One region of the Cytobacillus sp. ABV4_503 genome, then DNA from elsewhere that is predicted to be linked to it. Evidence: predicted binding sites of a transcription regulator. Region 1 holds the regulator's gene; each other region holds the start of a gene.
What was found. The regulator Rex, encoded in region 1, represses fermentation and respiration genes when NADH is low (regulators of the CRP and FNR family bind a similar motif). The targets are predictions, from matches to a motif close to TTGTGAAATATTTCACAA.
Positions count from the first base shown of each region.

Region 1 (8,237 bases):
GAACGTATGAATAAATCCTTAACTTTCCGTTTTATGAATGAAGAGGATATTGATGATGTTTTGGAAATAGAGCATAAGTCCTTTGCCACACCCTGGAGCAGGGAAGCCTTTTTTAACGAATTAACACAAAATCAGTTTGCTTTGTATGTTGTTTTAGAAGAAGAAAATAAAGTAATAGGCTACTGTGGAGCATGGATCGTCGTGGACGAAGCTCATATCACAAATGTTGCGCTGCTCCCTGAATATCGCGGGAGAAAGCTTGGAGAAGCTCTGATGCGAAAGTTAATAGAGATTGCGTCTGAAATGGGGGCCATCACGATGACTCTGGAAGTAAGGGTATCTAACTTCACAGCTCAGTCCTTGTACCGAAAGCTTGGTTTTCAAAATGGAGCCATTAGGAAGAACTACTATACTGATAATCAAGAAGATGCTTTAGTAATGTGGGTGAATTTATAATGAAAAAAGATCAATGGATCATGGGAATTGAGACAAGCTGTGATGAATCTGCTGTTGCCATCATTAAGAATGGCCGTGAAATCTCAGCCAATATAGTTGCATCCCAAATAGAGAGCCATAAACGTTTTGGAGGAGTAGTTCCGGAAATAGCTTCCCGCCATCATGTTGAACAGATAACGATAGTGCTGGAAGAAGCATTATATAAGGCTGGCATCACATATTCTGATCTTTCAGCAATTGCTGTGACTGAAGGACCTGGCCTTGTAGGCGCGCTGCTGATCGGGGTTAATGCCGCTAAAGCGGTTGCTTTTGCTCATGGTATTCCTCTTGTAGGCGTGCATCATATTGCTGGACATATTTATGCCAATCGATTGGTTGAAGAAATGGAATTTCCATTACTATCCCTGGTAGTCTCTGGCGGACATACAGAACTGGTCTATATGAAGGAGCATGGCCATTTCGAAGTGATTGGAGAGACAAGGGATGATGCTGCAGGAGAGGCATATGATAAAGTTGCCCGGACATTAAATCTGCCATATCCAGGCGGTCCTCACATTGACAGACTCGCTCATGAAGGGAACCCAACGATTCAGCTGCCGAGAGCATGGCTGGAAGAAGGTTCATACGACTTTAGCTTCAGCGGCTTAAAATCTGCCGTTATCAACACTGTTCACAATGCTGAGCAGCGTGGTGAGGCCATTGTGCCGGAAGATCTTGCCGCAAGCTTCCAGGAAAGTGTTATTGATGTCTTAGTAACGAAAACAGAAAGAGCCGTTGAAGAATATCGGGTGAAGCAGCTGCTGCTCGCAGGCGGAGTTGCGGCGAATAAAGGACTTCGGTCCTCTTTGGAAAAGAAGTTTGGGGGCAAAGCGGATATAAAGCTTATTATTCCTCCATTATCTTTATGCACAGATAATGCAGCGATGATTGGTGCAGCAGGAAGTGTGCTGTTCGAAAAAGGACAATTCGCCGGCCTTGATTTAAATGCCAATCCCGGTTTAGACATCACTATCCACAATGATAAATAAATTAGTAAAAAGTCCCCGACCGAAGAGGGGACTTTTTCTGTGGATAAAATCATTTATTTCAGAATTTTATGTTGATTATGTGGATAAAATCAGTTCGTTTTGTGGATAATGTGGAAAAGTCTGTGGAGAGTATATATAACTGCGTTTTTCTTGTGTTTATCTCTGTGGATAATAAAAAAGACTGGCAGTGACTATTCTACCAGTCTAAAAGTTATGAATTTTCCTTTATTAATCATCAGCTAAAAGTGCCCATTCTTCCATCAACTCTTCCAGCTTTGCTTTTGCTTGATCAGTTTCATTTGTAATGCCCATCACTTTTTCATGGTCTTGATAAACATTCGGATCACAGAGAAGCTGATCATTCATATCAATTGCTTTCTCCAATGCTTCTATTTGCTCTTCAATTTCTCCCATTCTTCTTTTTCGCTGTCGTTCGAGCTTTTTGGCTTCTTTATCATGCTGATAATTATTTTTGTCCTGCTTAACAGGTTGTGATGGAGAGGATTCAACTTGCTCATTAAGTGCAAGCAATTCCTCCTGTTCCTGCTTTTTTTCCACATAATAATCATAATCGCCAAGATACTCTGTTGCACCACTACTGGAAAGTTCAACTACTTTTGTTGTGATTCTGTTGATAAAATATCGGTCATGAGATACAAAGAGAATCGTTCCGGGATAATCAATCAATGCATTTTCAAGAATTTCTTTGCTATCCAGGTCCAAATGGTTTGTTGGCTCGTCGAGGATTAAGAAATTGGCTTTCTGCATCATAAGCTTCGCAAGTGCAAGACGAGCCTTTTCACCGCCGCTCAGTGTTGAAACAGTTTTAAGAACATCATCACCAGAGAAAAGAAAGTTCCCAAGTATTGTCCGAATTTCCTTTTCCGGTTTAAGAGGGTATTCATCCCATAATTCGTTCAGGACTCTTTTGTTGCTGGTGAGTTCCGCCTGTTCCTGGTCATAGTAGCCAATTATCACATTGGAACCGTACTGAATCTCCCCAGAAAAAGAAGGGATTTTTTTGATGATGGTTTTAAGCAGAGTGGATTTGCCAATACCATTAGGCCCAACAAGTGCTATGCTGTCTCCTTTTGCCAGTCGCAGTGAAATATTTCCGCTCACTTTCTTTTCATAGCCTATAGCAAGAGAATGAATATTTAAAACCTCATTGCCAGATTGCCGTTCAATGTCAAAGCCAAAAGAAGCCGATTTCTCGTCTCCAAGCGGCCTGTCCATCACCTCCATTCTTGCCAGCTGCTTTCTGCGGCTTTGCGCCCTTTTGGTTGTGGAGGCCCGGGCAAGGTTTCGCTGGATAAAATCCTGCAGCTTAGCGATCTCTTCCTGCTGTTTCTCGAATTCCTTCATTTCTCTTTCAAAATTCGCGGCTTTTTGATCCAGATATGAACTGTAGTTGCCAGGATACTTTCTTATTTGGCGGCGGGAAATCTCGTAAACCTGGGAAACGACCTTATCAAGGAAATAGCGGTCATGGGAAACGATTAGAATGGCGCCATTGTATCCTTGCAGGTATTGTTCGAGCCATGATAATGTTTCAATATCCAGGTGGTTGGTAGGCTCGTCCAGTATTAAGATATCAGGCTTTGTCAGCAAAAGTTTACCAAGGGCCAATCTGGTACGCTGTCCGCCGCTCAATGATGAAATTTTAGTGTCATAGCCCATTGAGCTGAAGTTGAGTCCGTGGAGAATGGAACGGATATCTGCCTCATATTGATAGCCGCCATTTTCTTTGAAATCAACCTGAAGCTTGTCGTATTCTTTTAAGATGCGTTCATAGGCATCAGAGTTATTTAGGATATCAGGGTCTGCCATTTGTTCTTCAAGGCTGCGAAGCTGTTTTTCCTGCTTCTGCAGATGACTAAAAACAGTCAGCATTTCATCCCAAATGGATAAATCTGATTCCAGGCCGGTATTTTGTGCAAGATAGCCAATTGTAACTTCCTTTGGCTTTAAAATCTCACCGGAGTCATATGTCATTTGTCCGGCAATAATTTTCAAAAGGGTGGACTTTCCTGCACCATTGCGCCCTACTAGCGCAATCCGGTCCCTGGTTTGTACTTCAAGCTTTATATTGGTTAAAATGGGATCAGCGCCAAAATTTTTCGCCAGTTGATTGACTTGTAATAGTATCATGTTCTTTCACCTCGGGTATAGAGTAAGTGTAACTCATTCATATATGTTCGGCAATAAAGGAGACAGGACTATAAGCCCTTCTGCAGGGCATTCAATCAAGACAAAAGGCAAATAAATATGTGAGGAACCATACAATGCACATACAAAGTAACAGAAAAATAGTGTATGATTTTGAAGAGAGGTGTTTTGAATGGCGGATTTTACTCATTTTAATCAAGAGGGAAGGGCAAAAATGGTGGATGTCAGCGATAAGCCTGAGACGTCACGGACAGCCATCGCTCAATCAAGTATTGCTGTTAATCAGGAGATATACGAGAAGATAACATCCAACTCCATGAAAAAAGGGGATGTACTCGCTGTTGCACAAACTGCAGGCATTATGGCGAGCAAGAAAACATGGGACATTATTCCGATGTGCCATCCGCTGCCGCTAAAGGGTGTGGACATTTCATTTTCATGGAAAGCGGAATCGGAAGAGTATGTTCTTATCATTACTGCTTCTGTAAAAACGAAGGGAAATACGGGTGTGGAAATGGAAGCGTTAACAGCTGCTTCGGTCTGTGCTCTGACCGTATATGATATGTGCAAGGCTGTAGATAAAGGAATGGTGATTGGGCCAACCTTTTTAATAGAGAAAACAGGCGGAAAAAATGGAGACTTTAAAAGAAGTTAATTCATCATAAGAAATGGGGATGGACGAATGGCCAATGAACCAATTAAGATACCGCAGGCAACAGCTAAACGGCTGCCTTTATATTACCGCTTTCTAAAAAATCTTCACTCATCAGGCAAACAAAGAGTCTCTTCAGCAGAATTGAGTGAGGCGGTAAAAGTGGATTCTGCTACAATCCGCCGCGACTTTTCGTATTTTGGTGCGTTAGGGAAAAAAGGATATGGGTATAATGTGAATTACCTGCTGAGCTTCTTTCGGAAGACTCTTGACCAGGATGAGCTGACTAAAGTAGCTTTGGTCGGGGTAGGCAATTTAGGAACAGCCTTTCTTAACTATAATTTTCTTAAAAATAATAATACTAAAATAGAAGTAGCTTTTGATGTTGATGAGAGTAAGGTTGGCACGAAAATCGGCGATGTGCCGGTCCATCATATGGATGACCTTGAAGAAGTTATTGTAAATAATAATATTCAGGTGGCAATTTTAACAGTGCCGGCACCGCCTGCCCAGTCTATTACCGATCGGATGGTGAATGCGAAAATAAAAGGAATCCTAAATTTTACACCTGCGAGGCTCACTGTGCCAGCCTCGATTCGTATCCATCATATCGATCTGGCAGTGGAATTGCAGTCACTGGTTTATTTTCTGAAAAATTATCCTGAAGAAGTGTAAAAAAATGAGCCTTTTGCGGGCTCATTTTTTCATTTTATTTTTCAATTTAAAATGCAGGCCAACCATCCGCAGACCGGTGCCAAAATCGAATGTGGCAATTATGATCAGAAAATAAGTAAAGAAACCCCAGGTTTCTTCACGCTGGATATTCTGTATTGCTATAAAGGTGAAAAGGCATCCGAGAAGGATGTAAATAAAGCCTGAAAACAAAGGTGTGCTTCTCATCAAAATCCCCCAGTAAATTTAAAACTCTGCACAGCATTCCACTAAGCTAGAAAAAGCTGATAAAGCTCTGCATTTTTTCCATTTCTTCTAACCATTTTTGCATATTATCCTGATTCAGCTGGATAACTGCAACAAAGGTGTTCATCGCCACATGGGCAAAAATCGGCACAATAATCCGCTTCGTCTTGACGTATAAAAAGGCAAAGGTGAACCCCATTGCCGAGTACAGCAGTACATGTTCAGGCTCAAAATGGGCAAGTGCAAAAATGACTGAGCTGATCAGGGCCGAAAGGAAGAAGTTGAAGCGCTTATGGAGAGAACCGAAAATAATTTTTCTAAAGACGATTTCCTCAAGGATTGGCCCGATGACCGAACTGATTAATATAACGATTGGCGATGCCTCAATGATCCGGATTATCTGCTGCGTATTTTCAGATCCCATTTCAATGCCAATCATATTTTCAATGCTTGCAGCGGTGGCTTGAGCGATCAGGGCCAAAAATATGCCGCCTATTGCCCAGCCCACTGAGCTTGCTGCGGGAGATGCATCCCTATCCAGGCCTCTTTTCATCTCTTTTCTTAATAATAGAAGCGTAATGATCAGTGTGACTGTAAAACTGATGACAAGCCAGTAGGCTACAGCCAGGATCTGCATGTCTTCGGGATTCTGTCCAAGGGCATCTGCAATAAATAACACAAGCGGAACGCCAAACAAACTGGACAGCTGCATAGCAATATAAGCTATTAATATAAACCAATATTCCTTCTTCAAAATGTTATACTCCTTAATCTGAATGTTGGAAAACAAGTCCTAAAGCCATTGTACTCTTAAAAAGGAGCGGGTTTCAAATATCAGCATCAAAGCAGCAAAATACCATGTTTAAAGTGAAGAGCTTCGAAGTATACTTAAGTGGTTGTCTGTGTCGAAAAATAGCGTGTATCGGCGGATGAAATTTTTTCTAAAAAATTTAAGCTTCACCCTTGCAAATAGATATAAGATTCATTAATATAATAATTGTGTTAGCACTCATACAGAGAGAGTGCTAATAAATAAAAATATTTACATATTATTTGAGGAGGTTGTTTCACTTGTTAAAGCCACTAGGTGATCGAATCATTATCGAGCTTGTTGAAACTGAAGAAAAAACTGCAAGCGGCATCGTACTGCCGGACACTGCTAAAGAGAAGCCTCAAGAAGGTAAAGTTGTAGCTGTGGGAACTGGCCGCGTTCTTGAAAATGGCGAGCGTGTTGACCTTGAGGTTGCTGACGGCGACCGTATCATCTTCTCAAAATATGCTGGTACTGAAGTGAAGTACGAAGGCAAAGAATATTTAATTTTACGCGAAAATGACATTCTTGCTGTAATTGGCTAATCGCCATCAAGCGAAGATTATTAAAAGATAAAGCTAAAATTTTTGAGGAGGTTTTTATCAATGGCTAAAGAGATTAAATTTAGTGAAGAAGCTCGCCGCGCGATGCTTCGCGGTGTGGATTCCCTTGCAAATGCGGTAAAAGTAACTCTTGGACCTAAAGGACGCAACGTGGTTCTTGAGAAGAAATTCGGTTCTCCATTAATCACTAATGATGGTGTGACAATCGCAAAAGAAATCGAACTTGAAGATGCTTTTGAAAACATGGGTGCAAAGCTTGTTGCTGAAGTAGCAAGCAAAACAAACGATGTTGCCGGTGACGGTACAACAACTGCAACTGTTCTTGCTCAGGCAATGATCCGTGAAGGACTTAAGAATGTAACTGCAGGCGCCAACCCTATGGGCATCCGCAAAGGAATCGAAAAAGCTGTTTCTACAGCTGTTGAAGAGTTAAAAGCTATTTCAAAGCCAATTGAAAATAAAGAATCCATCGCACAGGTTGCTGCAATCTCTGCCGCTGACAATGAAGTTGGCCAGCTGATTGCTGAAGCAATGGAGCGCGTTGGCAACGATGGCGTTATTACAATTGAAGAATCTAAAGGATTCACAACTGAGCTTGATGTAGTAGAAGGTATGCAATTCGACCGCGGATACGCTTCTCCATACATGGTTACAGATTCTGATAAGATGGAAGCGGTTCTTGAAAACCCTTATATCTTAATCACTGATAAGAAGATTACAAGCATCCAGGAAATCCTTCCTGTACTTGAGCAGGTTGTACAGCAAGGCAAGCCTTTATTGCTTGTAGCTGAGGATGTTGAAGGTGAAGCACTTGCTACACTGGTAGTGAATAAGCTTCGCGGAACTTTCAACGCGGTAGCAGTAAAAGCTCCTGGCTTCGGTGACCGCCGTAAAGCTATGCTTGAAGATATCGCGATTCTGACTGGCGGTGAAGTAATCACTGAAGAGTTAGGCCGTGACCTTAAATCTGCTACAATCGACTCTTTAGGACGCGCTTCTAAAGTGGTTGTTTCAAAAGAAAACACTACGATCGTTGAAGGTGCTGGAGACAGCGCGCAAATCGGCGGCCGTGTGAACCAGATCCGCACTCAAATGGAAGAAACTACTTCTGAATTTGACCGCGAGAAATTACAAGAGCGCCTGGCTAAGCTAGCTGGCGGTGTGGCCGTGGTTAAAGTTGGTGCTGCTACTGAAACTGAATTGAAAGAGCGCAAGCTTCGCATCGAAGACGCCCTTAACTCTACACGTGCTGCTGTAGAAGAAGGCATCGTTTCCGGTGGTGGAGTTGCCCTTCTAAACGTATACAACAAAGTGGCTGCTATCCAGGCTGATGGCGATGAAGCTACAGGAATCAACATCGTATTGCGTGCGATGGAAGAGCCTGTACGCACAATTGCACACAATGCAGGCCTTGAAGGTTCTGTAATTGTTGACCGCTTAAAGCGCGAAGCAGTTGGAACAGGCTTCAACGCTGCTACTGGCGAGTGGGTAAACATGATCGAAGCTGGTATCGTTGACCCAACTAAAGTAACTCGTTCAGCTCTTCAAAACGCTGGATCTGTTGCAGCTATGTTCTTAACTACTGAAGCAGTAGTTGCTGACAAGCCGGAAGAAAATGCTGGCCCTGCAATGCCTGATAT
Region 1 is NZ_JBSWTH010000001.1:1,892-10,128, forward strand. Features, by position in the region: gene rimI (ribosomal protein S18-alanine N-acetyltransferase) at 7-456, shown strand; gene tsaD (tRNA (adenosine(37)-N6)-threonylcarbamoyltransferase complex transferase subunit TsaD) at 456-1,484, shown strand; gene ACXAD1_RS00040 (ABC-F family ATP-binding cassette domain-containing protein) at 1,713-3,635, opposite strand; gene moaC (cyclic pyranopterin monophosphate synthase MoaC) at 3,826-4,308, shown strand; gene ACXAD1_RS00050 (redox-sensing transcriptional repressor Rex) at 4,336-4,980, shown strand; gene ACXAD1_RS00055 (YdiK family protein) at 5,002-5,205, opposite strand; gene ACXAD1_RS00060 (CPBP family intramembrane glutamic endopeptidase) at 5,252-5,977, opposite strand; gene groES (co-chaperone GroES) at 6,295-6,579, shown strand; gene groL (chaperonin GroEL) at 6,640-8,237, shown strand, end outside.

Region 2 (8,237 bases), 4.7 Mb from region 1:
TACAAACGTGTTCACAGATGCAAATGCGTCTTTTAAAATCTCTTTTTTCTTCTCAATTGAAAGCTTTGGAGATTTCAATACAGACTTTAAATCTGAGTTATTCGTTACTACTTCTTTCACTGCACGAAGCTCTTCTTCCATTTGGTCAAGAAGCTGGTGTTCATTCGCAAGCTGGAAAAGAGCCAACGCGTAGCGCTTTGCTACTGTGGAGCCCGTCATCGCTTTTCTCCTGCCTCTTGAATGTATTCATTGATCAGCTTTTCTTGATCAGCTGCGCTTAATTCCTTCTCAATAACCTTGGAAGCAATTAGGACAGACAATGAAGCGACCTGCTCGCGGATAGCGGCAACCGCCTGTTCTTTCTGCTGCTCGATTTCAAGCTTAGCAGATTCCTTAATGCGTTCAGACTCAGTGCGGGCAGCCGCAATGATCTCCTCGCGCTGCACGTCGCCTTGTTTCTTCGCATTTTCGATAAGGCCCTGTGCTTCTGTACGTGCTTCTTTTAAAAGACTTCTTTGCTCTTCTAAAAGTTTTTTTGCTTCTGTACGGCTTTCTTCTGCCGCTTGGATTTCACTGGCAATGTGCTCTTCACGCTGCTGCATAATGCCCATTAAAGGACCCCACGCGAATTTTTTCAGCAATGCCAACAAGATGATGAACATGATCAGCTGGTACAAAATGTCCCCGCCGTTAAAACCGCCGCCTGCAGCGCCTAATACTAGACTGTTTGTTAACACCCTCGATTCACTCCCTTCAAGAGTTGTTCCACTTATGAAACGGAGTCATATGCATGATTCCGAATTAGTTTTACGGTAAAAAAACATAAAGGAATGGCGAAGGTTCATGGAATGATCTTCGCCATTTAGAACGATTGGTACAGTATTAATTAACCGCCGATAACCATGAACGCGATAACAACGCCGATGATCGGAACAGCCTCTACTAACGCAACCCCGATGAACATTGTAGTTTGAAGCATACCGCGAGCTTCTGGCTGGCGAGCCATACCTTCAACTGTTTTTGATACGATAAGACCGTTACCGATACCGGCACCTAGTGCTGCTAAACCGATTGCAATTGCTGCTGCTAAAAGACCCATTATTGAGTTCCTCCTTAAATTGTATAAAAATTTATTTGTTTAAAATGTTTTGTCCATGAAATGAACAGGTATATATTAATGGTCATGACTCACTTTGTGTGCCATATAAACCATTGTTAACATACAGAAAATGAATGCCTGGATAGATCCGACAAAGATCGAGAATCCTTGCCATACAAGTGTCGGCAGGATTGCTGCAAGCATTCCGCCTACACCGGCGTGAGCCAGTCCTCCGACAAGCAATGTCAGCAGGATTTCACCTGCATAAATATTACCGTATAGACGAAGTCCCAACGTCAGAGTGTTTGCAAACTCTTCAATGATTTTCAATGGGAACAAGAAAGGCATTGGCCTGATAAAATCACGGCCGTATTCTCCTACTCCTTTAAGCTTTACGCCATAGTAATGCGAAAGCCCAACAACCATTGCCGCTAATGTTAATGTGATAACAGGATCGGCTGTTGGCGATTTCCACCATAAAGTGTGATCATAAGTGATTGCGAACGGAAGTCCGAGCATGTTTGAAACAAAGATATACATGATCAGGGTTAATCCAAGGATATGGAATCTTCCGCCTGTCTTCCAGTCCATCGTGCTGTTAATGATATTCTTAACAAAATCCATAATCCATTCGAAGAAATTTTGCATCCCCGTTGGTTTCATGGCCAATCGACGGGTTGAAAGCAAAGCAATAATGAAAACAACAGCACTTGCCACTGTAATCATCAGTACGTTTGATAAGTTAAAATTCAATCCTAAAAAGTCCACTATAGGAGCTTCATGATGCAATAGTGTTCACCTCTCTTCCCGCTATTTACGTAATTGAAAAGATTGAAGAAAATAATCTATCATAATGACAATATAGGATGTCATTAATCCAAATACCACACTGATCAGATGCAGCTTATCAGGATATTCCAAAGCGATCATGACAGCAAAAACTGCTGTAGCCATTCTGGATACCGTTCCAAGTGAACGCACCTTCTCGCCTCTCTCGACTGCCTCTCCAAACTGCAGCGCCTTTCGTGATATCAGCCACAGATTGAACAGACTCAAGCCTGTACCAAAGATCAAGCCCAGAAAAATAGATTGATATGGTGTAAAACCCCAGCCGAGAACGTATACAGACAACAAAAGGAATATGTATTTTCGCTGTCTTTGAAAAGTTACTTTGATTTCCGGCATGATGTTCATTCTCCTGTGAAGAAATGTTGGATTAAGCGAAGCATGGCGTATATCCCGGCGCCCAGTCCAATGAACAAGCCAATTAATAGGAATAACGGCTCTGTTCCTGCCTTGCTGTCAAACCACCTTCCGGCGAAAATGCCAATGAGCGTGGAACCTACTAACTGAGAAAGAATGGCGGACATTAAGGCCATCGCCTTAAATGGGTTGCGGTCATTTTGACGCATAAAAACGCATCCTCCCTTAAGAGAATGGTAAGTGGGTTTTGAGGCCATAATTAATCACATTAACATCATGCAGAAGTGGGAAATATGTCTGCAAAAATATTTTGAAAACCCTATCATCTTTTACCCTTTGTAAGCATACAATAGGGCTTTGTCAATGTCAATGCGTTTGGAGTGAAAAAGTTCACAAACAAAAAGGTAAAAATATGGTATGTTCACATATTTATCACATTTAAATTTCGGATTTCTATTGAAAAAGGAGCGAGTTTCTGCATCGCTCCTGAAAGCGCTTTATTCTTAGGTCTCACCTGCTTAGCCAGCTCTTGTTATTAGCCAATGGTTCCGGGTCCCCAAGCTGCCCATCCGGTCTCACAAAGAGATAAGTTTCAATCCAATCTTCCTTTCCGGCTTTTTTGGCAAATACCTTTGCAAGGTACAGCCCTGGCCCCGGAAGCTTATTTGCAGGAATTTCCTGCAGCAGCTGTCCTTTGCCAGCATTTCTTTTCCAGTCCAAAAATCCCATGAACCGGAGGCTTTCCGAATCAAACAAGGCAATTCCGAACTCTTCTGCTCCGCCAGGAAGATACACTTCATAGCGATACGTGCCCGGCTTATCTCCTTTGCCCAGCCCGAATCCCATAACCCTTGGATAATCCGGCTCCTCAAGCACATACAGATATGGAATCCTGATGGTTTCGGCACCTGCCTTCATCAGCAAGTACCCATCATGGATTTTTTTCTTTAAAAGAGTAGGATCTGCAGACATTTTGATTTCCGCCTTTTTCTTTTCACCCGGGTTAAGTTGAAACGCTATGGGCATTTCCCAATTGATGCCTTGGTCTTTATAGGGTACGGAAAAGGAATAGGTCTGTGTTTTTTCACTTATATTTTCAACCGTTATAAAACTGCTGTGTTCATGCAGCCTGTCCGCGATCTGAAATTTCCCAAATTGCAGTGAAGCCGGGAGGACAAGCGTTTCTGCTTTCAGCGCTTGATCAAGCTGGATTCTGCCTGCTCCCTGCTCATAAGTTCTATATGTTTGTCCTTCTGTATTCTTAAGAAGCATAGCGGTGTTCATAAGTGCTGCCTTAATCTGTTCCGGCCCCCATTCAGGATGAGCCTGTTTCAGGATGGCACACGCTCCTGCAACATGCGGAGCGGCCATGCTCGTCCCCTGCAGCGGCAGGTATCCGCCAGGAATGGTGCTATTAATGGCGACTCCAGGAGCCACAACATCCGGTTTGATTTCCCATGTGGATGTTACGGGTCCCCGTGAGCTAAAGTCAGCCAGTATATCTCTTTCTTCTATTATATTTGTCCGGGCAAGGAGTCTTCCTTCATTAATAAGCTTCTTAAGGCCCTCTCCTTCTTCCTTTGATACCGCCGCAACCGGAATTGGAACTCCACTGTCCAGATTGCCAAAGAACCTGCCTTTTGTATTATTAAAAATAATAATCCCTTCTGCTCCTGCTTCCATAGCATGGACGGCTTTATCTGTAAAGGTTAGTTCCCCTCTTTCCACTAATACAATTTTCCCCTGGGCATTTTTCAATTCATCCTCCTGCCCCAGTCCGCCATAGGTGATTTCATAGGAACGGTCAAATTCCCAATCCTTTGAGCCCTGCAGTAAATCAAGACGAATTTCCCGCCCGCCTAAGCTTAAAAATGGCACCTTTATTGTTGGTGTAGAGGCTCCTACAGAAATGGCCTTCGACGCAGTGCCCGGTGAACCGACCGTCCAAATATTTGGGCCCGAATTGCCCGATGAAGTGACAGCCGTTATCCCTTTTTCAACTGCTTTATTCAGGGCCATGCTTATTGGAAGGTCAGGTCCGTTTACGTTATTTCCCAAGGAAAGGTTTAACACATCAACTTTATCCTTTATTGCCTGTTCGATGGCAGCTATCACCTGTTCTGTTGTTCCGCTGCCGCCTGGTCCGAGAGCCCTGTAGGCGATAATGGTTGCTTCTGGTGCGACCCCCTGAATTCTGCCATTTGCAGCAATGATTCCCGCGACGTGAGTGCCGTGCAGTGTGCCTTGTCCCCCGGCAGCCTTTGTTTCCATCGGATCCTTATCATTATCCACCAGATCACGTCCGCCGCCATAGCTCCTTCGTAAATCGGGATGATTATAATCGATGCCGGTATCGATTACGCCTACTTTCACACCTTTGCCTGTGAGGCGCTGATTATTTCTATCATAAAAGCCTCTGGCATTAATGCCGCCAATCAGCTTGATATTATCATCTGAATGAACATGATAGGTATTAACCGGTGAAACAGAAGATACTGACTCTATCTTTTGCAGTCTTTGCAATGCAGATTGCTTTCCTTTAACTGAAAAGCCGTTTAATGCCTGATTGAATGTATGCCTAATTTCCAGATCAGGATTGTGGTCTATCATTTTTTTCATTTCCTGTTCATTCTTCGCATCCTTTAGTACTACAATAGCCACTTTTTCTATATCAGTTGACTCTTTCGGAATAGGAGGGTGTGAAAGTGTCCGGGCAGAAACAGGAGTTTGGCTCAAATACAAGGATATTACTGTAATGATCAGTAAGAATTTTTTCATTAGAAAACCCACCCTCTTTTTGTTTTAGGGTGGGCTGATTAGGTACCTTGTATGCGTAAATCGATATAAAATAAACGGCTAGTTCAAGGATTCATAAACAATATTAGCTACTTCCTTAGAAAGAGCGCCAGTGCTGCGGTATGATCCGCTTGGTAAAGGGCCATTGTTTTGTTTGTTTGTCAGCAGGATAATCTGCAGGTTTTCCTCTGGATCTATAATAACCTGGGTTCCAGTAAAACCAGTATGGCCAAAGGCTATGTCAGAATAATGATCTCCCATATACCAGCTTTTATCCAGCTCCCAGCCATATCCCTGGCCAAAGCGCTGAGGTGAGGTAAAGATATCAATCACTTCTTTATCATACATTATGGTTTTTCCATAAGTTCCGCCATTTAACATGGTCTGGCCCAATACGGCAAGGTCCCTTGCTGTTGAAAATAAACCGGCATGGCCTGCTATTCCTTTATTGCCATAGAAGCTATTCCCATCATTAACTTCTCCTACCAAGGTGTAATTTCTCCAGTATTTAAACATATCCGGGCTTTCTTCAACATAGTACCCGAAATTAGGGTCATCAATCATTTTATATTCATATGGATTCCCCCAGGAAGTAGCTGCAATTTTTTGCTTTAAATGGTCAGGTGGAGCAAACATCGTATCTTGCATTTTTAACGGTTTATAAATATTTTCTTCTAAGAACTTATCCAGTTTTAATCCACTTATCTCTTCAATTAAAAAACCCAGAATCATAAAGCTAAAATCGCTATATCTTCTATCCGTGCCAGTCGGGTATTCGAGGGGCAGCTGGTTTATATAATTCAGTACCTCTTCCGAATTATCAGCATATAGGTATGTCGGCTTCCAGGGAGTCAATCCTGAGGTGTGTGTCAGCAAATCAGCTACTGTAATATTTTCTTTTCCATGCTGGGCAAACTCAGGTATATATTTAGATACCTTGTCATTGACTGATAGTTCTCCATCACTAACAAGCTTCATAATACCCTGAGTTGTTCCCATCACCTTCGTAACTGAAGCCAGATCGAAGATTGTTTTCTTTTTCATTTTCCGGGGATTACTGAGTAATTCCCCCATATCGTATTTTTGTGCATATCCATACGCTTCTTCTTTAACAATCTTTCCATCCTTGGCCACGAGAACCACTGCACCGGGTGTAACACCATCCTCAATAGCATCTGTAATGGCTTTATCAATGCCCTTCAATTTTTCAGGATCAAAGCCCGCTGTTTTCGGATGGGCATGACTTAATTTCTGGCCGGACTTCTCTTTGGCATTCACCATATTTCCAGAAAACACTGCAGAACTTAAGACTAATGCCAGTACTATTAACAATAACTTTAACCTTTTCAAATTTTCATCTCCTTTGCAGATTAACCAATATACAATATTCTGTATAATTAATTTTATCTATCTTTTTATTGATTATCAATATAATTTTTAGTATTTTCAGAAAATAGTCCTTTTAGATTATAATATAGAATAAAAGCCATCAAATTAATGATGGCTTACTCCCTTTATGTATTAAAACAGCTGATTCGGTTCAAGTTTTCCTTTTTGAATTAAACGGTCCCGTTTCTTATCTCTCCACATATCCGTAATGGTCGCGGCTATTAATAATACTGTAAGCAGGATCCCTTTTCCTTCTGCCAGTTTAAATACCAGGGCGATTACACCTTCAGACATGAAGGTACCAATTAATGAACCCAGCAGCATGATGATCCAGACAATTAATGCTCCTTCTAATACGGCTAATGCTCTCATTTATTCGACCTCCAGGTATTTAAAATCATTATGCCAATACCCTGAAGACAGCAGTCTAAACGTAAATCTTGCAATTCGGGCATACTTTTACTTTCCAAATATCTTCTGCCAGATGCTTTTGCTTTTTTCAGCCTCTAATGCACCGGCTACTTCTTCTACAGACTTTTGTGTCGCCATCAGTTTTTCATAGAGGGAAGTGACTTTTTCGCTCTCTTTTTCATAGCCTTGTGCATGGGCATTTCTTAAATCTTCAATTGTGAGTTTGAGCTCATGCACCTCATGTATCAGCTGCTTGTTTTGCTCTCTGATTTTATTCTGGGTTAGACGGGACTGTTCATTTTGCTGAACGAGAAAGCTGACCAGCTTTTTCATATCTGTCAGCTCTGAATTCACATTCACCAGTGAAGTGGTGCTGCTTTCTTCGTCATCCTCCACGGTAATGATGACTGGGATACCTGCATCCTCTAGCTTTGCGGCGACTTCCTCTTTTTTTAACCCATCTGAATATAATTTCCTGATGAATTTAAGCTTTTCAATTTCAGAAGCCTGGATTTTATAGCGATTATGTTCTTTCCGATAATTTATGTATTCTGCATGCTCCTGCAAATAACGCTTTAGGCTATTCTCAGGTATGTCCGGAAGCGCCTCTTTAAGCTCCTTCATTGTCAAATACTGATTTGCCAACGTCCTCAGCACCTTTCTTGGTATCTTTGCCGATCACCCAGCCGTTGCTGGGCATTACCCATGTCCAACCACCTAACCGCCAACAAAACCACCATCAACATTTTTGCGGTGAATAGTCCATCAATGAAGTCATTTCTGCTTCATTTCTTCAACCATGACCAAACCAATTTAACACACTAAAAAACCGATATATCAACATTTTATAAATAGCTATACAACCATCAGCACGTTAACCGCTTATATACTGCGGGAATTTCACTTCCATTTCTTCTATACTCTATCATAACTTTTCCAGCATTGAGGCGAAAGAGACTTTTAACATAAATATTGATTAATACTATAAAAATTCCTCTGCTCATTATCAACCACCCAACCACCAACATATCAACCACGTTATTTTCTAGTATTCTGACACTCTTCTCCCCTCCCCTTTTTAGAAAGGAACAGAAAAATGCACCTCTAATTATAAGAGGTGCATTTTCAACAAATTTAATTGCAGAACTGTTAAAATCTCTTTTGAAAAAATATGATAGTAAAAATTTTTTACTTCGTTCCAAATAAACGGTCACCTGCATCACCAAGACCAGGAACAATATAGCCTTTTTCGTTCAATTTTTCGTCTAAAGCTGCGATATAGATGTCAACGTCAGGATGAGCCTCTTTTACAGCCTCTACACCTTCCGGAGCGGCAATG
Region 2 is NZ_JBSWTH010000001.1:4,675,390-4,683,626, forward strand. Features, by position in the region: gene ACXAD1_RS23290 (F0F1 ATP synthase subunit delta) at 1-219, opposite strand, end outside; gene ACXAD1_RS23295 (F0F1 ATP synthase subunit B) at 216-737, opposite strand; gene atpE (F0F1 ATP synthase subunit C) at 887-1,099, opposite strand; gene atpB (F0F1 ATP synthase subunit A) at 1,175-1,888, opposite strand; gene ACXAD1_RS23310 (ATP synthase subunit I) at 1,910-2,284, opposite strand; gene ACXAD1_RS23315 (AtpZ/AtpI family protein) at 2,290-2,511, opposite strand; gene ACXAD1_RS23320 (S8 family serine peptidase) at 2,813-5,080, opposite strand; gene ACXAD1_RS23325 (serine hydrolase) at 5,159-6,448, opposite strand; gene ACXAD1_RS23330 (hypothetical protein) at 6,620-6,859, opposite strand; gene ACXAD1_RS23335 (hypothetical protein) at 6,947-7,543, opposite strand; gene upp (uracil phosphoribosyltransferase) at 8,087-8,237, opposite strand, start outside.
Region 2: a site for Rex is predicted at 2,681-2,698, ahead of ACXAD1_RS23315 (AtpZ/AtpI family protein). Genes of this name have one in related genera too.

Region 3 (6,460 bases), 4.8 Mb from region 1:
AAACACCAGCAATCCAAAGCTATACTTCAATGTCATTTTAGTCAAATCAGCTTCTTTTCCTGTCTCGCCAACAGCAGCTGTGGCAATGGCGATGGACTGAGGGGATATCAGCTTTGCCATCACGCCACCTGCTGTATTGGCAGAAAGCAATAGAGATGAGCTGGTTCCGATCACATGGCCAGCTGTCGCCTGGATGGGAGCAAATAGAGTGTTGTTGTTCACGACAGATCCTGTCATGAACACCCCAATCCAGCCTAAGAGCGGTGAAAGCAGCGGAAATATTTTTCCGGTTGTAGCAACAGCTTCTCCCAGAGTGACGGTCATGCCGCCGTACGTCATGAGCTTGGAAATACCGATAATGGCACAAATCATGATAATAGGTATCCAGAACTCTGAAACAGTCTTTTGGAGAAGCTTGAAGCCTTCACCCATATTGATACATTTTGTCGTTGCGATTGTTGTCAAGCCTGCCAATAAGATCGCTGTGCCTGTTGCTCCAATTAAGCTGATGCTGACACTAAGAGAAGATCCGGGTATACCGAAGTTAATGACTGTGAACTCCAGCAGGCCCCCTTCAGCGAAAAGACCTTTAAATGCCGGAAAACTCCATATTAAAATAAATAGGGTCAATAGATAAAAAGGTGACCATGCTTTAACAATTTCACCTAAGGAATGCTGTTCAAATTGACACTCTTTCCCATTGAGCAAAAAGATATTCTTTGGTTTCCATTTTTTCAGAAATAACGCTAATACACCCATTGCTAATAAGGAAGGAATAATATCAGCAAGCTCTGGTCCCATCAATACGGTAATGATTGCTTGTGTGACGGTGTAAACCCCAGCTGTGATCAGGATAGCTGGGAATACTTCCTTGATTCCCTTAAATCCGTCAATGAGCCATATCAATAAAAAGGGAATGGTAAAGTTAATAATCGGCAGTGTCAGAGCTGTCATGATCGACACATCCATAGATGTGACACCTGGAATACCGAACGTATCGACAATGCCGACCGGTATTCCAATCGCACCAAAGGCGCCTGAGGCACCGTTTGCGATGAGACAGAGCATCGCTGCCTGTAAAGGCTTGAAGCCCAGTGACACTAACAGCACGGCACAAATGGCAATCGGTACGCCGAAGCCGGCAGCGCCTTCGAGAAAGGCATTAAAACAGAATCCGATCAGCAGAAATTGAATGCGCTGGTCCTGGGAAATCCCTGCGATGCTTCCGCGCAAAATATCGAACTTGCCGGATGCCACCGAAATTTTATATAGCCATACAGCCATGACAATAATCCAGCCAATCGGCCAAATTCCTGCCGCAGCACCTTGAATAACACTTCCCGCCGCTTCTCCGAAGGGCAATTTAAAAATAATAAGTACGATAAAAAAAGTAACAGCTAAGTTTACTAGCGCTGCATGGATACCCTTCATTTTTAATACCGTCAGGCAAAGCAGAAATAAAAGGATCGGGATGGCTGCCACAAGGGATGAAACTGCCAGGTTATGAAAAGGATTGAACGTTTCCACTAACATATGATCTGCCCCTTTGGTCTAGGATGTCAACTCGCTATAATGCTGAATTCTGAATGTCTTTTAAGGTTTGAACAGATTTGGCAAGCTTCCTTTTTTCATCCTCGGTCAGTGACAGCTCCACAATGTTCTTCACACCGTTTCTGGTAATCACAGATGGAATCCCGACATAGACATCACGATGGCCGTATTCTCCTTCTAACAGTGCGCCAACCGGCAATACTACATTTTCATTTCGCAAAATGGCTTTTGTTATTCGGACCAGCCCCATGGCAATCCCATAGTAGGTTGCACCCTTTGCGTTAATAATTTCATATGCAGCATCCCGGACCTGGACAGCGATCTCTTCTTTTCTTTCTTCTGTTAACCTCTCAGCCACTGGGGTTCCGGCAATATTTGCGAAGCTCCATACCGGAAATTGAGAGTCGCCATGTTCACCGATAATATACGCATGAACACTAACGGCTGCTGTATCAAATTCCTTGCCCAATAAATAACGGAATCTAGCAGAATCCAGGATAGTTCCAGACCCAATAACTCTTTCTTTAGGCAGGCCGGAGAATTTCCAGGTTGCATAAGATAAGATATCGACTGGATTTGCTGCCACTAAGAAAATGCCATTAAATCCTGATTCCATAATGCTCTCTACAATGGATTTGAAAATTTTAACGTTTTTATTTACGAGATCCAGGCGGGTTTCTCCGGGTTTTTGTGCCGCCCCTGCACAAATTACTACGAGAGCGGCATCCTTACAATCCTCATAAGAACCATATCTAATCGTCATAGCTGATGGGGCATAGGTAATGCCGTGGTTTAGATCCATGACATCTCCTTTTGCTTTCTCTTCATTTAAATCGACAATGATTAATTCATCACATAAGCCTTGATTTAATAACGCATACGCATAACTTGATCCAACGGCTCCATTACCTACTAGTACTATTTTGTTTCCCAATGTTATATTCATTTTGATTTCCCCCAATATCTATTTGTGAAATACTTCACATGATTTCGTAAAAAAAATTGCACTCATTCTAATTTCGTTTTTTCTAATTGTGAATTAGTTCACATTTAATCACAAAAAATAATTGATATAATCATTTGTGAAATACTTCACAATAAAAATATATCAATATTTTTGATTTCGTGCAAGTCTTTGCTCAAACTTTTTATAAAAGCACTGTTCCCTATAAGCTGCAGCATAAACAGGGGCTGGCACTTATCATTATTTAATAATTTCTCCCGGGATTCATCCAGTTTGTCCCGATCATAGTTTCTGTATAAATGCCTTGTCCTGCCCGTAATTCTCTGTTCTATTGAATTTCTGAATAAAAATCACTCATTCTTCAGCACATCAGCAAGCCTGTGCAGAGCGTCTGTCTGCTGAATATGGTAATGGCGCCCTTCCTTCTGCAGGTACCCTTTATCACAAAACTGCACAAGAACATGCAATAAGTGGCGATAAGATACCCCTAAATAGTCACAGACGGTTACATGTTTCTCTTTATAAACATCCCCATCAGCCGTTTGCAGAATGAAATCCGCCAGCCGGTTTTCAAGCGGAAAGGAAAGACTCTGTGAATACTTTTCGGCCATTTTTGTGGCTTTCACACTTAAAAACTTGGTGAGCTCGCGCAGAAAGGTCGTATCTTCAAGCAGCCTTGAGCGGTAGTGATGCAAAGGAATCGCAAAACAGATCGTCTTCGTTGAGGCTTGAATCCCCTTTGTATAGTACACTTCATGTAATAGTTCCATTTCCCCGATATAATCATGGACATTAATGATATTGATCAAGGAAACCTTTCCATTTTGATACGTAACGTAAATTTTAGCTTTTCCCTCGATGACATAATACAAGTAATCCGGCCTCATGCCTTCGCGAATAATCCACTCATCCCGCTTATATTCGCGTACTTCCATAAACTCCTCAATCGGAGAAGAAAATAAATGCGAAATGGAGTGTTTCTCCAGGTATTGCTGCCTTTTTTCCTGTTTATAAATTTCCATTCTCCACCTCAGAATATGAGATATCTCATATTATTGTACGAATCTTCCTGATATCATGCAAATATCGGAGGGATACTTAATGAATACACAGAGCTGGATGGGCAGACAGTTTTTCAGTTTCTTTATGACATGGGGCGTTTTTCTGCCCTATTGGACAGGGTGGCTGATTCATATAAAAGGAATGACCGTTTCACAGGCGAGTTTGATCATGAGTCTAGGTTTGGCTATACGGGGACTTTCTACACTCTTTGCCTTTCCCTATTTATCAGGAAAATTCAGCAGTAAAACCCTGCTTAACGGGATGGGAATCGGCACACTGATCGCCATTCTCTGCTATATCCCGGCCAATTCTTTTTCAAGCCTGCTATTGGTAACGCTGTTTTTACATTTCTTTTACCCTGCTTTGATGCCTGCATTGGATAGTGCTGCGGGCATTCTCGTACAGAGTAAGCAATTAAGAGATTACGGAAGGAGCCGCTCCTGGGGATCGATCGGATTCGTCGTATCCGGCATGATTCTGACATTCTTCACAGGGGCACTTGGGGACGAAGCCATATTCTGGGCACTTCTGCTCGGCGTTCTGGTATTTTTAAGTCTCGGTTTCATGAATACGCCTGCAGTTTTATCTGAAAAGCCAAATGCCGGCGAGGCAAAAGGGGCCATAATGAAATTATTCAGCATCAAACAATTCGGCCTGGTGCTCGTCATAGTCATTTTACTGCAGGCAGCACATGCTTCTTATTACAACTATGGCTATATTTATTTGCAGGAAATTCAGGCTCCAAAATATTTAATCGGCCTGATCATTAACATTGCCGTGATTACAGAAATTCTATTCTTTTTCATTGCCGACCGGACTTTCCGCAAATTTTCAATCGGCTCATTACTGGCATTGGCAGCATTGGGCTCAACCGCACGCTGGATACTCGTATTTGCCTTTCCGCATGTGATGATGTTTGCGGTTGCCCAGACACTGCATGCCTTTTCATTTGCCATGGCACATTACGCCTTTATGAAATATTTAATTAAATACGTTCCGCATGAACAGGTGCCAATTACACAAGGGGTATATTCTGCCCTGGCACTTAGCTGGAGCACAGCCATCTTCACGATTTTTGGCGGGTATTTATATGAAATGGAACCAAGATACGCGTTTATGGGAATGGTGGTTTGTACGATACCAGCGGCGCTGCTTGCATTCGTTTACCGGAGATTGGAAGGGAAGAATAAAGGGACGGAAACCAGACAGCTGGTGATCTGAACTGGGGACTGGCCTTTACCGAAATAAGTGGAATTATGAATGAAAAGTGCCTGATCCCCGGATTAGGCACCTGTAATTTTCGATTGAAGGGATTCTGGCAGCAGCTGAAAGAACAGACCTTGATACTTAAGATCTAGCAGGCCCGCAATCAGCAAAATAAAAATTATGAAGAATATAATCCATGTTTTATTTTTTTTCAACAATTGGTCCACCTCCATGAATAAGAGCTCCTCAGCAGGAGCTCTTTTGATTAATACGTTAGTTTATAAACGATTTCCCCATCAATTACCCTGCCATCTGCTTCAAAGCCCAGTTTTTCATACAACCCCTTCGCCAGATTGTTTTCAGGCTCAAAGCTTAAATAGATCACCTTATGCTCCTGATCCTGCTTAATCCGCTCAATCAGCTTCTCCATGGCCGCTTTCCCGTATCCTTTTGACTGATGCTTTGCATCAATCATCAGGCGGTAAATCCAATATTCCTTATCATCGTAATCCATGCAGTACATCGTAAAGCCCACTAACACATCAAAATAATAAATCGCTAAGCAAATACATTCCGGAAAGGCTTTTGCCTGTGCAAGCGAAAACACATTTGGCGCGACAAACGACTTCTGTTCTTCTGCTACACGCAAATCTATGACATCGAGGAAATTATGCCTGTCTATTTCTCTGAATTCAATCATGTGATCCCCCTGAAAGCAATTTTCTGGTACCTTGGTGCCTCCCCATACTTTAAAGAGTTCGAGTCAGACACCATGTTATAGATTCGCTGCTTCCACATAGAAATCCTTCCAGCCATGACTATGTTGAGGTATGCCATTCAAAGTGCCAAACAGACAATGAGACTCTTAATGGGCACCTGGATGATATGTCTAATTTTCGTATTGTGCCTTGTAATTCTATAAGATCTGGTAAATTGGCAGGTTTTATCTTACTCTTCTTATGGACAGAATAAACTTAATCTTTCTTGCAAACCTTCTAAGATTTCTTCCGGCATCTCCCTGACCTTGATATCCCCTCCGAGGAAAAGCAGCCAATTGGTCATTTCGGTCAGCTCTTCTGAATTATTGACATTAATAAATGTCTTTAGAACGGCTGTTGTTTGGTAAGGATTTGTATAAGAAATGGATACTTTTAAAGGATGGTATTTTTTGAACTGGGCAATGGCCTGTGGGCCGAGTTCTAGGACAATATTGATTACTTCCTCCTGCTTGCTTATTTTTTCTAAAATGTTTTTTCTGCTTGCTCTTTTGCTCACAGGATATGGTTCGACATTGGTGAGATTGTCCACGGGGAAAATTTGTTTCTTTTCTTCCTTTAAGTCAAAGCCTTCAATCAGCCAGATGCTTTTTTCACGATAAAGGTGCAAGAGATAAATTGGATAAGACCTGATTCCCTTCTCTTCATTGATGGTGATCAATAAATAGCTATCCAAAAGAAGGGTTTGGATGAGTTTTTCCAGCATCGGATGAGGGAGATCCGACAGTTCAAGCAGGTCGGGATTATTGGGGTTAGTCCCTTCAAACAGCAGGATTTGATTTAATAGAACCAGGTCTTCCTGCTGGTTTTCTGAGATGAGGCCGAGCAGTTTTTCAGCCAAAGACTGACGGCTCTTTAGATAGGGGAGCTGCTGATTTCTTGTAGCCATAAAGGCAATGAA
Region 3 is NZ_JBSWTH010000001.1:4,827,192-4,833,651, forward strand. Features, by position in the region: gene ACXAD1_RS24055 (L-lactate permease) at 1-1,533, opposite strand, end outside; gene ACXAD1_RS24060 (L-lactate dehydrogenase) at 1,568-2,497, opposite strand; gene yeiL (transcriptional regulator YeiL) at 2,866-3,537, opposite strand; gene ACXAD1_RS24070 (MFS transporter) at 3,617-4,798, shown strand; gene ACXAD1_RS24075 (hypothetical protein) at 4,861-4,998, opposite strand; gene ACXAD1_RS24080 (GNAT family N-acetyltransferase) at 5,049-5,483, opposite strand; gene ACXAD1_RS24085 (helix-turn-helix transcriptional regulator) at 5,741-6,460, opposite strand, start outside.
Region 3: a site for Rex is predicted at 2,632-2,649, ahead of ACXAD1_RS24060 (L-lactate dehydrogenase). Genes of this name have one in related genera too.

Region 4 (8,237 bases), 2.1 Mb from region 1:
ACGAGCAGGCTGCATTAGGGGCTGTTTACAAACTCGTTTCAATAGAAGATGAAAATGGCAAAATGGCTGACACGATAAAAATAAGCGGCAACCCGGAAAAAGTGACAACTCCCGGATTAAAGAGGGTTTATCGGATTATTAACAGAGATAACCATAAATCAGAAGGGGACTATATTGCGCTGGATCATGAAAATCCTCAAGCTGAGCAAAAACTTAAGATGTTCCATCCTGTTCACACGTTTATAAGCAAGTTCGTTACAAATTTCGAAGCCAGGGAGCTGCATAAAGTGATATTTCACGAAGGCAAGCTTACCTATAAAATTCCATCTTTAAAAGAGATGCAGAAGTTTGCAAAGGATAATCTCAATGTATTATGGGATGAGTACCGCCGTTCTCTGAATCCGGAGGAATACCCAGTCGACCTTAGCCAAGAGTGCTGGGATAATAAGATGAAAATGATCAGCCAGGTGAAAGAAAATATAAATGGCTGAAGCTTTAAGAAGAGGGAGGAACCTGCAATGAATCTGCAAAAAGAAATTATGGAAAGTTTAAATGTAAATCCGACTATCAATCCAAAGGAAGAAATAAAGAAAAGAATTGAGTTTCTAAAGGATTATCTTGTTAAAACAAATGCAAAAGGTTATGTATTAGGCATAAGCGGCGGCCAGGATTCCACTCTTGCCGGAAGACTTGCGCAGCTTGCGGTTGAAGAGCTTCGAAAAGAAGGGAAGGACGCAACATTCATCGCAGTCCGCCTTCCGTACGGCGTTCAGCAGGATGAGAAGGATGCACAGCTTGCCCTTTCCTTTATTCAGGCCGACAAAGAAGTGGTCTTTAATATTAAAAATGCAGTCGATGAAGTGAAAACCGAGTATGATCGAATAATTCCGGAAGAACCGCTGAAGGATTATCATAAAGGCAATGTTAAAGCCCGCATGAGAATGATTGCCCAATATGCCATTGGCGGCCAGTATGGCTTGCTGGTCATCGGCACGGATCATGCTGCAGAAGCAGTGACTGGATTCTTCACAAAATATGGCGATGGCGGCGCAGATGTCCTGCCGCTGTCCGGACTGACAAAAAGACAGGGAAAAGCACTTCTTAAAGAGCTTGGGGCAGAGGAAAGACTATACTTAAAAGTGCCTACAGCAGATCTTCTTGACCAGAAACCCGGACAGGCTGATGAAACTGAATTAGGTATCTCATACGATGAATTGGATGATTACCTTGAAGGAAAACCAGTAAGTCCGGAAGCGGCAGAAAAAATCGAAAAACGCTACCTGGTATCAGAACACAAGCGCCAGCTGCCTGCATCCATGCACGATAATTGGTGGAAATAAGCATTTATCACAAAGAAAAATCAGTTCCAGCAATCGGAACTGATTTTTTTTCATTGTCCTGTAAGTATGTGATAAGCCCATTCTGCCATTTCCTCACTTGGCGGCTCAGTATCCTTCAGCGGATATTCCAATCCGAGTGCTTCCCATTTATATACACCAAGCTTGTGATAGGGAAGAACCTCAATTTTTTTCACATTATTTAAATTTTTAATGAAACGCCCAAGCTGTTCCAGATCACGTTCATCATCAGAGATTGAAGGCACAAGCACGTGGCGGATCCACACTGGCACCTGATGATCAGACAGATACTGGGCGAATTGGAGGATATGATCATTTGTAAGACCTGTCAGTTTTTTATGCTTATCCCTATTAATATGCTTTAAATCCAGCAGCACCAGGTCCGTATAGTCCAGAAGCTCTTTCAGCTGCTTTTGAAAAAACGGGGAGGTGGAGTAGCTGCCTCCCGATGAATCTATTGCAGTGTGAATGCCATGTTTCTTGCATTCTTTAAAAAGTTCTATAAGAAAAGGAATCTGAAGCAAAGGTTCACCGCCGCTAACTGTAATGCCGCCTCCGGAAGCAGCCAAAAAAGGGAGATAGGATTGCAGATCATTCATGATTTCTGAAATAGATATTTGTTTCCCTGACCCAATTTCCCAAGTGTCCGCATTATGGCAAAATTGACAGCGAAGGAGGCACCCCTGTGTAAAAATGACATATCGAATGCCAGGCCCATCTACTGTACCAAATGTTTCAATTGAATGAATATTGCCGTACATCAGCATCTTCCTTTCCAAATGCAGCCGGCGCAGCAGCAGCACCATTGCTCAATCTTTTTTTGAAGAGAGGGCCTCTTATAAAGGCCCGCCATCCTATTTGTTACATTGAATCATGGAATGTTCGATTGATAACGTCAAGCGCTGCTCTTTAGTCAGCTTAATGAAGTTCACAGCATAGCCTGATACCCTGATGGTCAACTGTGGATATTCTTCCGGATGTTCCATGGCGTCCAGAAGCGTTTCTTTATTGAATACATTTACATTTAGGTGATGTCCTGACTTTATGGCATATCCATCCAGTATAGATACCAGATTGCGGATACGGCTATCAGCATCCTTTCCGAGTGCTTTAGGGACAATGGAGAAAGTGTTGCTGATGCCATCCAGCGCATGTTTGTATGGCAGTTTTGCAACAGAAGACAGGGAAGCAAGCGTTCCTTTCGTATCTCTCCCGTGCATCGGATTTGCTCCCGGGGCGAACGGCTCGCCGTCCATCAGGCGTATTACCTGTTTTCTTTCCATACACTACATTGGATGTAATGGTTAATATAGACATCGTATGCATAGAGTTTCTGTATGTCGGATGCTTGCGGAGCTTTTTCATAAACCGTTCAACCAGGTCTATAGCTATGCTGTCAACGCGATCATCATTATTCCCGTATTTCGGAAAATCTCCTTCTGTCATAAAATCAATCACTAGCCCGTTCTCATCACGGATTGCCTTAACAGTTGCGTATTTGATCGCACTCAGTGAGTCGGCCGCTACACTCAGACCCGCAATGCCAGTGGCCATCGTTCTAAGAATTTTGGAGTCATGCAGAGCCATTTCGATCCGTTCGTAGCTATATTTATCATGCATGTAATGAATGATATTCAGCGTATTAATATAAAGATCTGCCAGCCATTCCATCATTAAATCAAACTTCGCCATCACTTCTTCATATTGAAGGATGTCTGAGGTAATTGGGGCATAGGAAGGGCCGACCTGACGCTTAAGTTTCTCATCCTTGCCTCCATTAATGCTATATAACAGGGCCTTTGCAAGGTTTGCTCTTGCTCCGAAAAATTGCATTTGTTTCCCGATCTCCATTGCAGAAACACAGCAGGCAATTCCATAATCATCGCCATATTCAGGAAGCATGATATCGTCGTTTTCATATTGGATTGAACTTGTTTCTATGGACATCCCGGCACAATATTTTTTGAAGTTCTCGGGAAGCTTGCTGGACCATAATACTGTTAAATTCGGTTCAGGTGCCGGCCCCAGATTATTCAAAGTATGAAGGAAGCGGTAAGAATTTTTCGTTATAAGCGGACGGCCATCAAGAGCCTTCCCGCCAATGGACTCTGTAACCCATGTAGGATCACCGCTGAATAATTCATTATAGTCAGGAGTTCTCGCAAATTTGACAAGGCGCAGCTTCATTACAAAGTGATCGACCAGTTCCTGGGCTTCCTTCTCGGTAAGCATTCCTTTCTGAATGTCTCTTTCTATAAAAATATCAAGGAAAGTCGAGACACGGCCAAGGCTCATAGCTGCTCCATTTTGCTCTTTGATGGCTGCAAGATAGGCGAAGTACAGCCATTGGAAAGCCTCGAGAGCATTTTCTGCAGGCTTTGAAATATCAAAACCATAGCTGTTTGCCAGCTGCTTCAGTTCTTTCAGAGACCTTATCTGTTCTGAAATCTCTTCTCTAAGGCGAATATTGTCTTCCGTCATCACACTTGAGGTTGATTTCAAATCCGCTTTTTTGGCTTCAACCAAGCGGTCAACTCCATAAAGAGCAACCCTGCGGTAATCACCGATTATCCTGCCTCGGCCATATGCATCCGGCAGGCCTGTAATAATGCCGGCTTTGCGGGCAAGTTTCATTTCATCGGTATAAGCATCAAACACGCCTTGGTTATGTGTTTTGCGGTAATCTGTAAATATCTTTTCCATCACTTTACTGGCTTCATAGCCGTATGCTTCACAAGCTGCCACAGCCATTCTGACTCCGCCATATGGCTGAAGAGAGCGCTTAAACGGACGGTCAGTCTGCACACCCACAATTTTTTCTTTTTTTTGGTCCAGGTAACCAGGACCATGTGAGGTGATGGTTGAGACGATCTCTGTGTCCATATCGAGCACTCCGCCATTATCACGTTCCATTTTCGTAAGATCCATCACTTGTTCCCATAATGAAGTAGTAGCTTCTGTTGGCTTCTCCAAAAATGATTCATCCCCAAAAAAAGGTGAGTAATTCTTTAAAATAAAGTCTCTAACATCAATTTCATGTGTCCAGATTCCTTTTTTAAAGCCATTCCAACTTTCCATATTCCTTCACCTCATATAATCAATGTGTATAACAGTTATTACAACTTAACTATACATTCAATATAACAGAGATAATGTGAAATAAATCACAAACTTTTTGAACGTATTGTGAAATAGAGTAAATCTATATTTAATAATGCATATGTGTACTATAAAACCACTCGTACTTTTGAACTGTTATATATATATTGAAAATCCCACTAGAAGAAGAATAAAGAGGAAATCATGAAATTCTTACAATCAGCGCCAACAATTACCTGTTTAATAGAATAAGAGATTTTGATTAAATATAAATATGAAAACACTATCAAAACTTTCATTCATTCTAATGTTGTCTGTCGCACTTGTCTTTGGATTCAATTTCGATGCAAAAGCATCAACAGTACATACCGTTCAGCCAGGGGACACAATGTGGAAGATCGCCCTGAAGTATCAGGTGGGAGTTCCTGAAATCATAAATGCCAACGGGCAGATTTCAAATCCAAACTTCATTTATCCTGGGCAAAAGGTGAATATCCCTACATTATCAAAAGCCACTACCGGTGTTGAAGAGCAGGTAGTTCAGCTTGTAAACCAGGAAAGGGCAAAGTATGGGTTAAAGCCATTAAAATCAAATTGGGAGCTTGCGAGAGTGGCAAGATACAAATCTCAGGATATGATCAGCAAGAATTATTTCGATCACAACTCTCCTACATACGGAAGCCCGTTTGATATGATGAAGAGCTTTGGAATTACTTACAGAACCGCTGGAGAAAACATTGCTGCAGGTCAAAAAACACCTCAGGAAGTTGTAACAGCATGGATGAACAGCGAGGGTCACCGCAAGAACATCCTATCAGCCAATTTCACAGAAATCGGAGTGGGATACGCACAGGGCGGATACTATGGCCACTATTGGACACAGATGTTTATTGGGAGGTAAGAAGAAAAGGGGAAGCGCCTTACCCACGAAGGAACGCAGACTAAGAACGCCACGTCCCGTGGCAACGTCTGCATGACCCGCATCCTCCCAAAAGCTGCCGCTTTTGGTCGTGCGATGATTATGCTGACGAAGCCTTCCTTGTCCTGCGGGCCTCAAGCACAAGACGAGCCTTCCGGAAAGGCGACCTTTGCTTTCTTGAAAGGATTGCCCGAAATGTGGAGGCGACTGCCCAGGGACGACAGGCATAAGACGGTTCCTGTAAGAAGGCGTTCTTCCTTCTGGAAGGAAACGGCTTATAACCCCGAGTCACTAGGAGCCGGAACTAGACAAGCTTGTGACCTCGAGGGGGTAGGCGCTGGAGCTAGACAGTTAAGAAAAGCACCGGATTATCCGGTGCTTTTGCTTTTCGCATTAGTCTACTACAATATAAGCAATCATTGGTCCGCTATTATCCTTATCCGGATGAGTAAGACACACCAGACGGTAAACGCCTTCTTTATCAAATTGAAGAGGGACCACCGTTTCTTCTGCTTTTTTTACCACACCTTTAATATCAGTTCCTTCAATGATGTATGGATGTTCCATTCCATTAACTCCCCAAATCTTCAGATTTACCTTTTCACCTTTTTCAAGAAATATAGTTCCAGGATCCCAGCGATAAGCTTCAATTTCTCTGCCATCAGGCAGCTTGGCTTTAAATTCTCCTGTAACCATATGAATTTCCCGGACTTTTTCGCCCTCCGTCTGGTTGAATACTGTCAAATTATCAGATTTTGAAAAAAACCATACTGATGCAGAAACGATTACTGAAAATATGATGACAAATGCAATAATGCTGCGTTTCTTTAATACAAGAAAAGGCATGCTCATACTCCTTCCTAATTGGTTGTCCCTATATAGATATGCAGGAAGGGCATCATAACTTGTCTACTATTTCTGAGATTTTCACGATAATTTCTTTACATTTGCCAAAATACTATTTCATAATAGAATTAAAAAAGGATGTGGCAGCATGTACAAAGTACTTGTGGCCAATCGGGATGAGTACGATACGAAAGGCATAGAGTGGCTTCTTAAATCATCAATGAACGCATGGCAAGTAGATTCCGCCCAAAATGAATCAGGGCTTATTTATAAGCTTGAAACTTTTCAGCCAGACCTATTGATTTTTGAACTTGATCTGATAAATGAAGAAAGTTATAGTTCTTTCCTTAAAACCATTCAGATCATAGGGCCGGATTTGATTGCCTTAACAATGGAAGCGACCTTTTCACAAGCAAAAAGAGCCATCGACATGGGTGTATCCGATTTAATACTTAAGCCAATTTCTGCAGATACTTTATTAAAATCAGCGAGAAAGATTCATAGACGTAATCAGATGAATAATCGGACTGCTGAACAAAACTCCATTCAGAAAGCTGAAAAAGACTTCAAATATCAGGACTTATTTTTAGAAGGTCATGATTCGGCAGAACCATTTGTATCTATTGGAATAAAGACTGAAAATCCGCTGGAGCTTCCAAAACTATATAAATTTCTTGAAAGCTATACTTTTCAAAAAACAGTTCACTCATTTATTTTGAGTGATATGATTTTGATTTTGGCTGAAAAATCTGATGTGGCCTGGAAAGAGGAGGGCCTCAGATTTATGAGAGATTGGCAGGAGACGTCAGCAGAACAAATCGCCATCAGCATTTATACGGGCAAGGAGGACAGCGGAACCGTCAGAAGCTACTATCTTGCAAACAGGAAACTGATGGAGTTAACTTTTTACAGGGGATTTAATCAGGTAATTGAGGAGAAATCATTGCCTAAATGGCTATCAATTGATCCATTCCTGACCCCCGAGGAACAGACCAAATGGATTGATTTCCTGAATCAATCTGATTTAGAAGCGCTGAAGTCATGGTTTTACAAGGAATTCCTTATTTTGCAGGACCCCTATCCGGAACCAGGTCTCATCAGAATTCGACTGACCAGTATCCTTGCGCAAATTCGCAGGCATATGAAAACTTTCCGGCTGGCAGACGGGGATATGGAGAAAGAATATCTGCGTTTATTCCAGACTATCCTTTATTCCCCCCTGATCTACCGGGTGATTAACGAAATGATTAGCTTTATTTCCCTTATTTTTGAAACCATACGCTCTGATAAAAAGCTGAAGCTGGAACTTACTGACAGAGTCTTATTCTATATAGAAACGAATTACTGGGACCCTGAGGTTACTCTTGAAAGGGCAGCTGAATATGCAGACCGAAACCCGAATTATATCAGCTCCACGCTCGCAAAAAAATGCGGCAAGTCGTTCCGGGAGCTGCTTAATGAAACCCGGATCAGGCAATCTGCCAAGCTTTTGATGGAATCAGAAATAAGCATTAAGGAAATCGCGTCTGTCTGCGGTTTTCGCAATCAGCAATATTTCAATAAAGTTTTTAGTAAAATTAAAGGAATGCCGCCAAATCAATATAGAAAGAGCATGCATAAAACCTCCGTTTAACCGGGGGTTTATTTTTGTTCTAATTATAAAAATACTAATATTTATATAAAAATCGAAAAAAACATTATAAGAATCTAACAAAATTACAAAAAATCAAACTTAATTATTATACTTTTCAGATAGTTCCCATTATAAAATCTAAATATGAGATAACATTGGAGGGATAACAATGAAAGCGGAAACAAAAAGAGAAATAAAAAACTATCAAGGCAGTGAGCTTCATGCTAAGGGCTGGATTCAGGAAGCAGCACTCCGCATGCTGATGAATAACTTGGACAAAGAGGTTGCAGAGATCCCTGAAGAGCTGGTTGTATACGGCGGGATCGGAAAGGCAGCGCGAAATTGGGATTGTTATGACGCGATTGTCAAAACATTGCATGAA
Region 4 is NZ_JBSWTH010000001.1:2,117,071-2,125,307, reverse strand. Features, by position in the region: gene ACXAD1_RS10665 (nicotinate phosphoribosyltransferase) at 1-491, shown strand, start outside; gene nadE (ammonia-dependent NAD(+) synthetase) at 519-1,340, shown strand; gene pflA (pyruvate formate-lyase-activating protein) at 1,391-2,119, opposite strand; gene ACXAD1_RS10650 (glycine radical domain-containing protein) at 2,213-2,578, opposite strand; gene pflB (formate C-acetyltransferase) at 2,469-4,436, opposite strand; gene safA (SafA/ExsA family spore coat assembly protein) at 4,732-5,358, shown strand; gene ACXAD1_RS10635 (cupredoxin domain-containing protein) at 5,770-6,222, opposite strand; gene ACXAD1_RS10630 (helix-turn-helix domain-containing protein) at 6,371-7,855, shown strand; gene hutU (urocanate hydratase) at 8,025-8,237, shown strand, end outside.
Region 4: a site for Rex is predicted at 4,511-4,528, ahead of pflB (formate C-acetyltransferase). Genes of this name have one in related genera too.